2 regions of the Micromonospora sp. Mcm103 genome follow, and region 2 is predicted to be linked to the other one. Evidence: predicted binding sites of a transcription regulator. Region 2 holds the regulator's gene; the other holds the start of a gene.
What was found. The regulator HrcA, encoded in region 2, represses chaperone genes, less so after heat shock. The targets are predictions, from matches to a motif close to GGTTNGCACNCTCNNNNNGAGNGTGCNAACC.
Positions count from the first base shown of each region.

Region 1 (3,409 bases), on a different contig from region 2:
CGAACTGCTTGAGCGGCTCGGGCACCAGGTCGACGACGAGTCCGCCGACGGCGACGAGCGGCGCGGACCGGGGACCGGTCAGGACCGCCACGGGTTCGGCGGTGCCGAGTGCCACCACTGCGGCGACGACACCGGCCAGCGCCGCGCGGCGGCGGGAGAGGGTGCTCACGGCACCCAGTCTGGTCGACCCGCCGGGCCGGCTGCCAATTCCGTCAGCGTTCCGTAAGGACATACGCGTCAGGGCACACCACCGGGTCGGCGGTGTGCCCTGACGGCGGGGCGTACTACTCGGGTCAGAAGCCCGGGCCGTGCTGGTGGCCGTGGCCGTGGCCGTGCGAGTGGCCGTGCCCACCGCCGGCCGGCTCCGGCTCGGCCGGCTTCTCCACCACGAGGCTCTCGGTGGTGAGCAGCAGGCCGGCGATCGAGGCGGCGTTGCTGACCGCGTTGCGGGTCACCTTCACCGGGTCGATGATGCCGGACTTGGCCAGGTCGACGTACTCGCCGGTGGCGGCGTCGAGGCCGTAGCCCCAGTCCTGGCCGACGACCTTCTGCACCACCACGTAGCCGTCGTGGCCGGCGTTCTGGGCGATCCAGCGCAGCGGCTCGACGAGCGACTTGCGCACGATCGAGACGCCGACCTTCTCGTCACCGGTGAAGCCCAGGTCGTCGTCGAGCGCCGGCAGGATCTGGGCCAGGGCGGCGCCGCCACCCGGAACCGTACCCTCCTCGACCGCGGCCTTGGTCGCGGCGATGGCGTCCTCGATGCGGTGCTTGCGCTCCTTCATCTCGACCTCGGTGGCCGCGCCGACCTTGATCACGGCGATGCCGCCGGAGAGCTTCGCCAGCCGCTCGGCCAGCTTCTCCCGGTCCCACTCGGAGTCGGAGGCCTCGATCTCCTTACGGATCTGCGCGACCCGGTCGGCGACCTCGGCGGCCTGGCCGCCACCGTCGACGACAGTGGTGTTCTCCTTGTCGACCACGACGCGGCGGGCGGTGCCCAGCACCTCCAGGCCGACCTGGTCGAGCTTGTAGCCCAGCTCCGGGGCGACCAGCTCGGCACCGGTGAGGATCGCCATGTCCTGGAGCATCGCCTTGCGGCGGTCGCCGAAGCCGGGGGCCTTGACCGCGCAGACCTTGACGGTCTTGCGCAGCGCGTTCACCACGAGCGTGGACAGGGCCTGGCCCTCGACGTCCTCGGCGACGATGAGCAGCGGCTTGTTGTTCTGGAGGACCTTCTCCAGCAGCGGCAGCAGCTCCTCGATCGCCGAGATCTTCTGGGTGGTGATCAGGATGTACGGGTCCTCCAGGACCGCCTCCTGCGCCTCCAGGTCGGTGACGAAGTTCGGGGAGATGAAGCCCTTGTCGAACTGGAGACCCTCGGTCACCTCCAGCTCGGTGGTGAGCGCGGAGCCCTCCTCGACGGTGATGACACCGTCGCGGCCGACCTTCTCCATCGCCTCGGCGATCAGCTCACCGATGGCGGCGTCCTGCGCGGAGACGGTCGCGACGTGCGCGATCGACTCCTTGCTGGAGACCTCGACGGCCTTGCCGAGCAGCGCCTCGGAGACCTTGGCGGCCGCCGCGTCGATGCCCCGCTTCAGGCCGGTCGGGTTGGTGCCGGCGGCCACGTTGCGCAGGCCCTCACGGACCATGGCCTGGGCCAGCACGGTGGCGGTGGTGGTCCCGTCGCCGGCGACGTCGTTGGTCTTGGTCGCCACCTCCTTGACCAGCTGCGCGCCGAGGTTCTCGTACGGGTTGGTGAGCTCGATCTCCTTGGCGATGGTCACGCCGTCGTTGGTGATCGTGGGCGCACCGAACTTCTTGTCCAGGACGACGTTGCGCCCGCGCGGGCCGAGGGTGACCTTCACCGCGTCCGCGAGGGCGTTGACACCGTGCTCGAGCAGGTGCCGGGCGTCGTCCGAGAAGCTGAGGATCTTCGCCATCAGTATCCCTTCGAAGCGACGTTGCCCCGGCCCGGCGAGCCGGACCGGGGCAACGACACTGATCGGTTGCTTACTTCTCGATGACCGCGAGGACGTCGCGGGCGGAGAGCACCAGGTACTCCTCGCCGGCGTACTTGACCTCGGTGCCGCCGTACTTCGAGTAGAGGACGGTGTCGCCGACCTTCACGTCGATCGGCACGCGGTTGCCCTTGTCGTCGATCCGGCCCGGGCCGACAGCGAGGACGGTGCCCTCCTGCGGCTTCTCCTTGGCGGTGTCGGGGATCACGATGCCCGAGGCGGTGGTGGTCTCGGCCTCGTTCGCCTGGACCACGATGCGGTCCTCGAGCGGCTTGATCGCAACCTTGGTCGCGGTAGTCACGGGCATACCCTCCCGGGTACTTGGTGTCGTTGCCGGCCGGCACGCCGACCAGCGTCAATCTGCCACATGCCACCGGGCGGGGCCGTCGTCGCGGGTGCCGGTCCGCCTGGCGCTCAACCCCCGGGCACGAGGCTCGGGCGTTGGCACCCTCAGGGTGAGAGTGCTAATCGCAGGTTATTCCTCGGCTAGCACTCCGTCAAGGAGAGTGCCAACGCGTCGCCCTCCGTGTCGCGCCGGAACCGGGCCGGGAGAATGAGCGCGTGGATCTCGACCAGCTAGCCGCGCTGCGTACCCCCGAGGGGTCGGCGGCGCTCGCCGCGGCCGAGCGGGTGGCCGGCGGCGACCCGCTGGCGGCGGCGGCCGCGCTGCGCTCGGCCGGCATCCCCGGCGGGCTCGCGGCCGCGGCGCTGACCCAGGCGGAGCTGCGCCGCCGGGCGGCAGGCAAGTTCGGCCCTTTCGCGGCCGGGATGTTCCTCACCCGGGCGGGGCTGGAGCAGGCCACCCGCCGCGTGGTCGCGGACCGGCGCGCCGCGCGGCTGCGCGCCGCGGGCGTGACCACGCTGGCCGACCTGGGGTGCGGGCTGGGGGCCGACGCGCTCGCCGCGGCCCGCGCCGGCATCCGGGTGTACGCGGTGGAGGCCGACCCGCTCACCGCCACGATGGCCGCCGCGAACGCCGAGGCGGCCGGGCTCGCCGACCTGGTGACAGTCGAGTGCGGTGACGCCACGGCGTTCGACGTGAGCGGGGTCGACGCGGTGTTCTGCGACCCGGCGCGGCGGCGGGCCGGCACCGGGCGGCGCGTCTTCGACCCGAACGCCTACTCCCCGCCGTGGGACTTCGTCACCGGCCTGGCCGCGCGGGTGCCGCGCACCGCGGTGAAGGTGGCACCCGGGCTGGACCACGCGCTGATCCCGGGCGGCGCCGAGGCGGAGTGGGTGAGCGTGGACGGCGACCTGGTCGAGGCGGCGCTCTGGTGCGGTGACCTGGCCGAGGTCCCGCGCCGCGCCACAGTGCTGCGCGAGAAGGAAGGGCCCCCTATTAACGCCTCCGGTAGTAAAAGGGTCCCTTCCTATCACCTAACCGGCAC
Region 1 is NZ_JALJRJ010000005.1:14,134-17,542, forward strand. It holds gene OC439_RS09020 (sulfite oxidase) at 1-232, opposite strand, end outside; gene groL (chaperonin GroEL) at 294-1,943, opposite strand; gene groES (co-chaperone GroES) at 2,014-2,328, opposite strand; gene OC439_RS09035 (THUMP-like domain-containing protein) at 2,583-3,409, shown strand, end outside.
Region 1: groES (co-chaperone GroES) is a predicted target of HrcA. The motif match lies at 2,461-2,491, and genes of this name have one in related genera.

Region 2 (3,409 bases):
CGCCTCGCGGGCGGTCGCGACCCACTTCTGCCGGGCCCGTTCGCCCCGCTCGCCCCGCCACTGCGCCACCGAGCGGGACGCCGCCCAGGGCACGATCTCGTCCACCCCGACCTCGGTCATCGCCTGCACGGCGAGTTCGCCCCGGTCGCCCTTGGCGATGCCCTGCACCACGACGAGCCGGGGCACCGGCGCGTCCGCGTACCCCCGGCTCGTGACCCGCAGGTCGAGCGTGCCGCGGCCGACGGCGGTGACCACCGCGGCGGCGGTGCCGCCCCGGCCGTCGGCGAGCACCAGTTCCTCGCCGACGCGCAGCCGCTGCACGGTGGCCGCGTGGTGGCCCTCCGGGCCGTCCAGCGTCAGCGTGTCACCGGTGGGCAGCGCCTCGACCAGGAACAGCGGCGCGGACACCTCAGGCGTGCCCGTTGAAGGCGTCGCGCATCCGGGAGAAGAAGCCGCCCTGCTTGGTCAGCTCGGCGACCTCCTCGCCGCGGGTCTTGGCGAAGTCGCGCAGCATCCGCTCCTGGTCGGCGTCGAGCTTGGTCGGGGTACGCACGTCCAGGTGCACGTAGAGGTCACCCCGGCCGGTGCCGCGCAGGTGCGGTACGCCCCGGGCGCGCAGCCGCAGCGTGCTGCCGGGCTGGGTGCCGGGCTTGACGTCGACCGTCTCCTCGCTGTCCAGCGTCTTGATGGTCAGCCGGGTGCCGAGCGCGGCGGCGGTCATCGGCACCGTGACCCGGCAGTGCAGGTCGTCGCCCTTGCGGGAGTAGACGTCGTGCGGCCGCTCGTGGATCTCGACGTAGAGGTCACCGGCGGTGCCGCCACCCGGGCCGACCTCGCCCTGCTGGGCCAGGCGGATCCGCATGCCGTCCTCGACCCCGGCGGGGATCTTGACGGTCAGCGAGCGGCGGGTGCGTACCCGGCCGTCACCCGCGCAGGTGGGGCAGGGGTGCGGGATGGTGGTGCCGTAGCCCTGGCAGACGGTGCACGGCCGGGCGGAGACCACCTGACCGAGGAAGGTCCGCTGCACCGACTGCACCTCGCCCCGGCCGCCGCACGCCTCGCAGGTGGCCAGGTGGGTGCCGGCGGCGGTGCCGGCGCCGGAGCAGGTGGTGCAGAGCACCGCGGTGTCGACGGTGATCGGCGCCTCGACGCCGAACGCGGTCTCGTTGAGGTCCAGCTCCAGGCGCAGGATCGCGTCCGCGCCGGGGCGGGTACGCGGACGCGGCCCCCGGCTGCCGCCCGCGGCGCCGCCGAAGAACGCGTCCATGATGTCCTGGAAGCCGACGAACGGACCGGCGCCGCCGGGCCCGCCCGGGCCGCCCATGCCACCGCCGCCCGGGGCGAGCGGGTCGCCGCCCAGGTCGACGATCTGCCGCTTCCGGTCGTCCGAGAGGACCTCGTACGCGGCGTTGATGTCCTTGAACTTCTCCTGGGCCTCCGGGTCCGGATTGACGTCCGGGTGGAACTGCCGCGCCAGCTTGCGGTAGGCGCGCTTGATCTCGTCGTCGGAGGCGTCCCGGCTCACGCCGAGAATGCCGTAGTAGTCCCTGGCCACTGCGTTAGGTGTCCTCATGTTCGTCTCGCGTCGCTCCGGTCGTCGGCCGGAACCGGCCGTCGGCCCTGACTGGTCAGTTCTGGGCCAGCAGTTCGCCCACGTAGCGTGCCACGGCCCTCACCATGGCGATATTGCCGGGGTAGTCCATCCGGGTCGGCCCGAGCACGCCGAGCCCGCCGACGATCGTGCTGCCCGGTCCGTAGCCGGTGCTGACCACCGAGGCGGCCCGCAGGTTGTCGAATTCGTTCTCGTCGCCGATGAGCACCCGGGTGGTGCTCGGCTCGGTCTCGCCGATCAGCTTGAGCAGTACGACTTCTTCTTCGAGCGCCTCCAGGATGGGCCGCAGCGAACCCTGGAAGTCGAGCAGGCCACCCCGGGTGAGGTTGGCCTGGCCGGCCAGCGCGAGGCGCTCCTCGTGCCGTTCCACGAGGGTTTCCAGCAGCACTGTGGAGAGCGTCGTCATGGCCGGGCGCAGATGCGGCGCGGACTCCTCGACGAGCGCCTGCACCAGCGGAGGCGTCTCGGCGAGCTGGCAGCCGACGAGTTTCTCGTTCACCAGCCGGCGCAGGTCGGTCACGTCGTCGGCGGGCACCGGGGCGGGCAGTTCGACCAGCCGCTGCTCGACCCGGCCGGTGTCGGCGATCATGACGACCATCAGCCGGGTGGTGGAGATCGGCACCAGCTCCAGGTGACGCACCTTGGACCGGGCCAGGCTCGGGTACTGCACCACCGCCACCTGACGGGTGAGCTGGGCGAGCAGCCGGACCGTGCGGTGCACCACGTCGTCCAGGTCGACGGCGCCGACCAGGAAGCGCTCGATCGCCCGGCGCTCGGCCGGGCTGAGCGGCTTGACCCGGGACAGCCGGTCGACGAAGAGGCGGTAGCCGCGGTCGGTGGGCACCCGGCCGGCGCTGGTGTGCGGCTGCCGGATGTAGCCCTCCTCCTCCAGCACCGCCATGTCGTTGCGCACGGTGGCGGGCGAGACGCCGAGCTGGTGCCGCTCGACCAGGGCCTTGCTGCCGACCGGTTCCTGCGTGGCGACGTAGTCCTCGACGATCGCGCGCAGCACGGCGAGTTTGCGGTCGTCGAGACCCATTCCCCACCTCCTGACGCACCTCGGCCGGGCCGGCACGCGGCATCCGCCGGGCGGCTGGCACTCGACTGTAGCGAGTGCCAGTCTACGTCGGCACCCCCGCCGACGCGATGATCGCCTGACGGACCTGCGGTGCGGCCCACCACACAGCGCCGCCCACCAGGGCCGAACAGCCGGTCATCGTCGGTCTGTGTCGCTCTGGTGCGGGTTGACCGGTGCCCCTACCGTGGCGACCATGACAGAACCTCCTCGCCCTCCAGGGGCAGGGGACTCCGGCCCCCAGCCCGACCCGTCGGCGCCCTACGGCTCGTCGCCGGGCAGCGAACCGCCCACCGCTCCACTGTCCGGGGCGCCGGGCGCCGGCGGCTATCCCCCGCCCGGTGACTATCCGCCCCCGGGCGGCTACCCGCCCCCGGGCGGCGGCTACCCCCCGCCGGGTGGTTACCCCCCGCCGGGCGGCATGCCCGGCTCCCCCGCCGGTGGCGGGTACGGCCCGGCCTCCTACGCCAACAACGACGAGAAGACGTGGGCCCTGGTGGCGCACTTCGGCGGCGCCGCCGGTGTCATCGTCGGTGGCGGTCTGCTCGGCTGGGTCGCCCCGCTCATCGCGATGATGACCCGCGGTCAGCAGTCCCCGACGGTCCGCGCCCACGCGGTCGCGGCGCTGAACTTCCAGATCACCTGGACCATCGCCAGCGTCCTCGCCTGGGTCGTCACGGTCATCACCTGCGGGATCCTGTTCTTCGTCCCGATGCTGGTCT
Region 2 is NZ_JALJRJ010000019.1:59,361-62,769, reverse strand. It holds gene OC439_RS22425 (16S rRNA (uracil(1498)-N(3))-methyltransferase) at 1-408, opposite strand, end outside; gene dnaJ (molecular chaperone DnaJ) at 410-1,555, opposite strand; gene hrcA (heat-inducible transcriptional repressor HrcA) at 1,629-2,651, opposite strand; gene OC439_RS22410 (DUF4870 domain-containing protein) at 2,884-3,409, shown strand, end outside.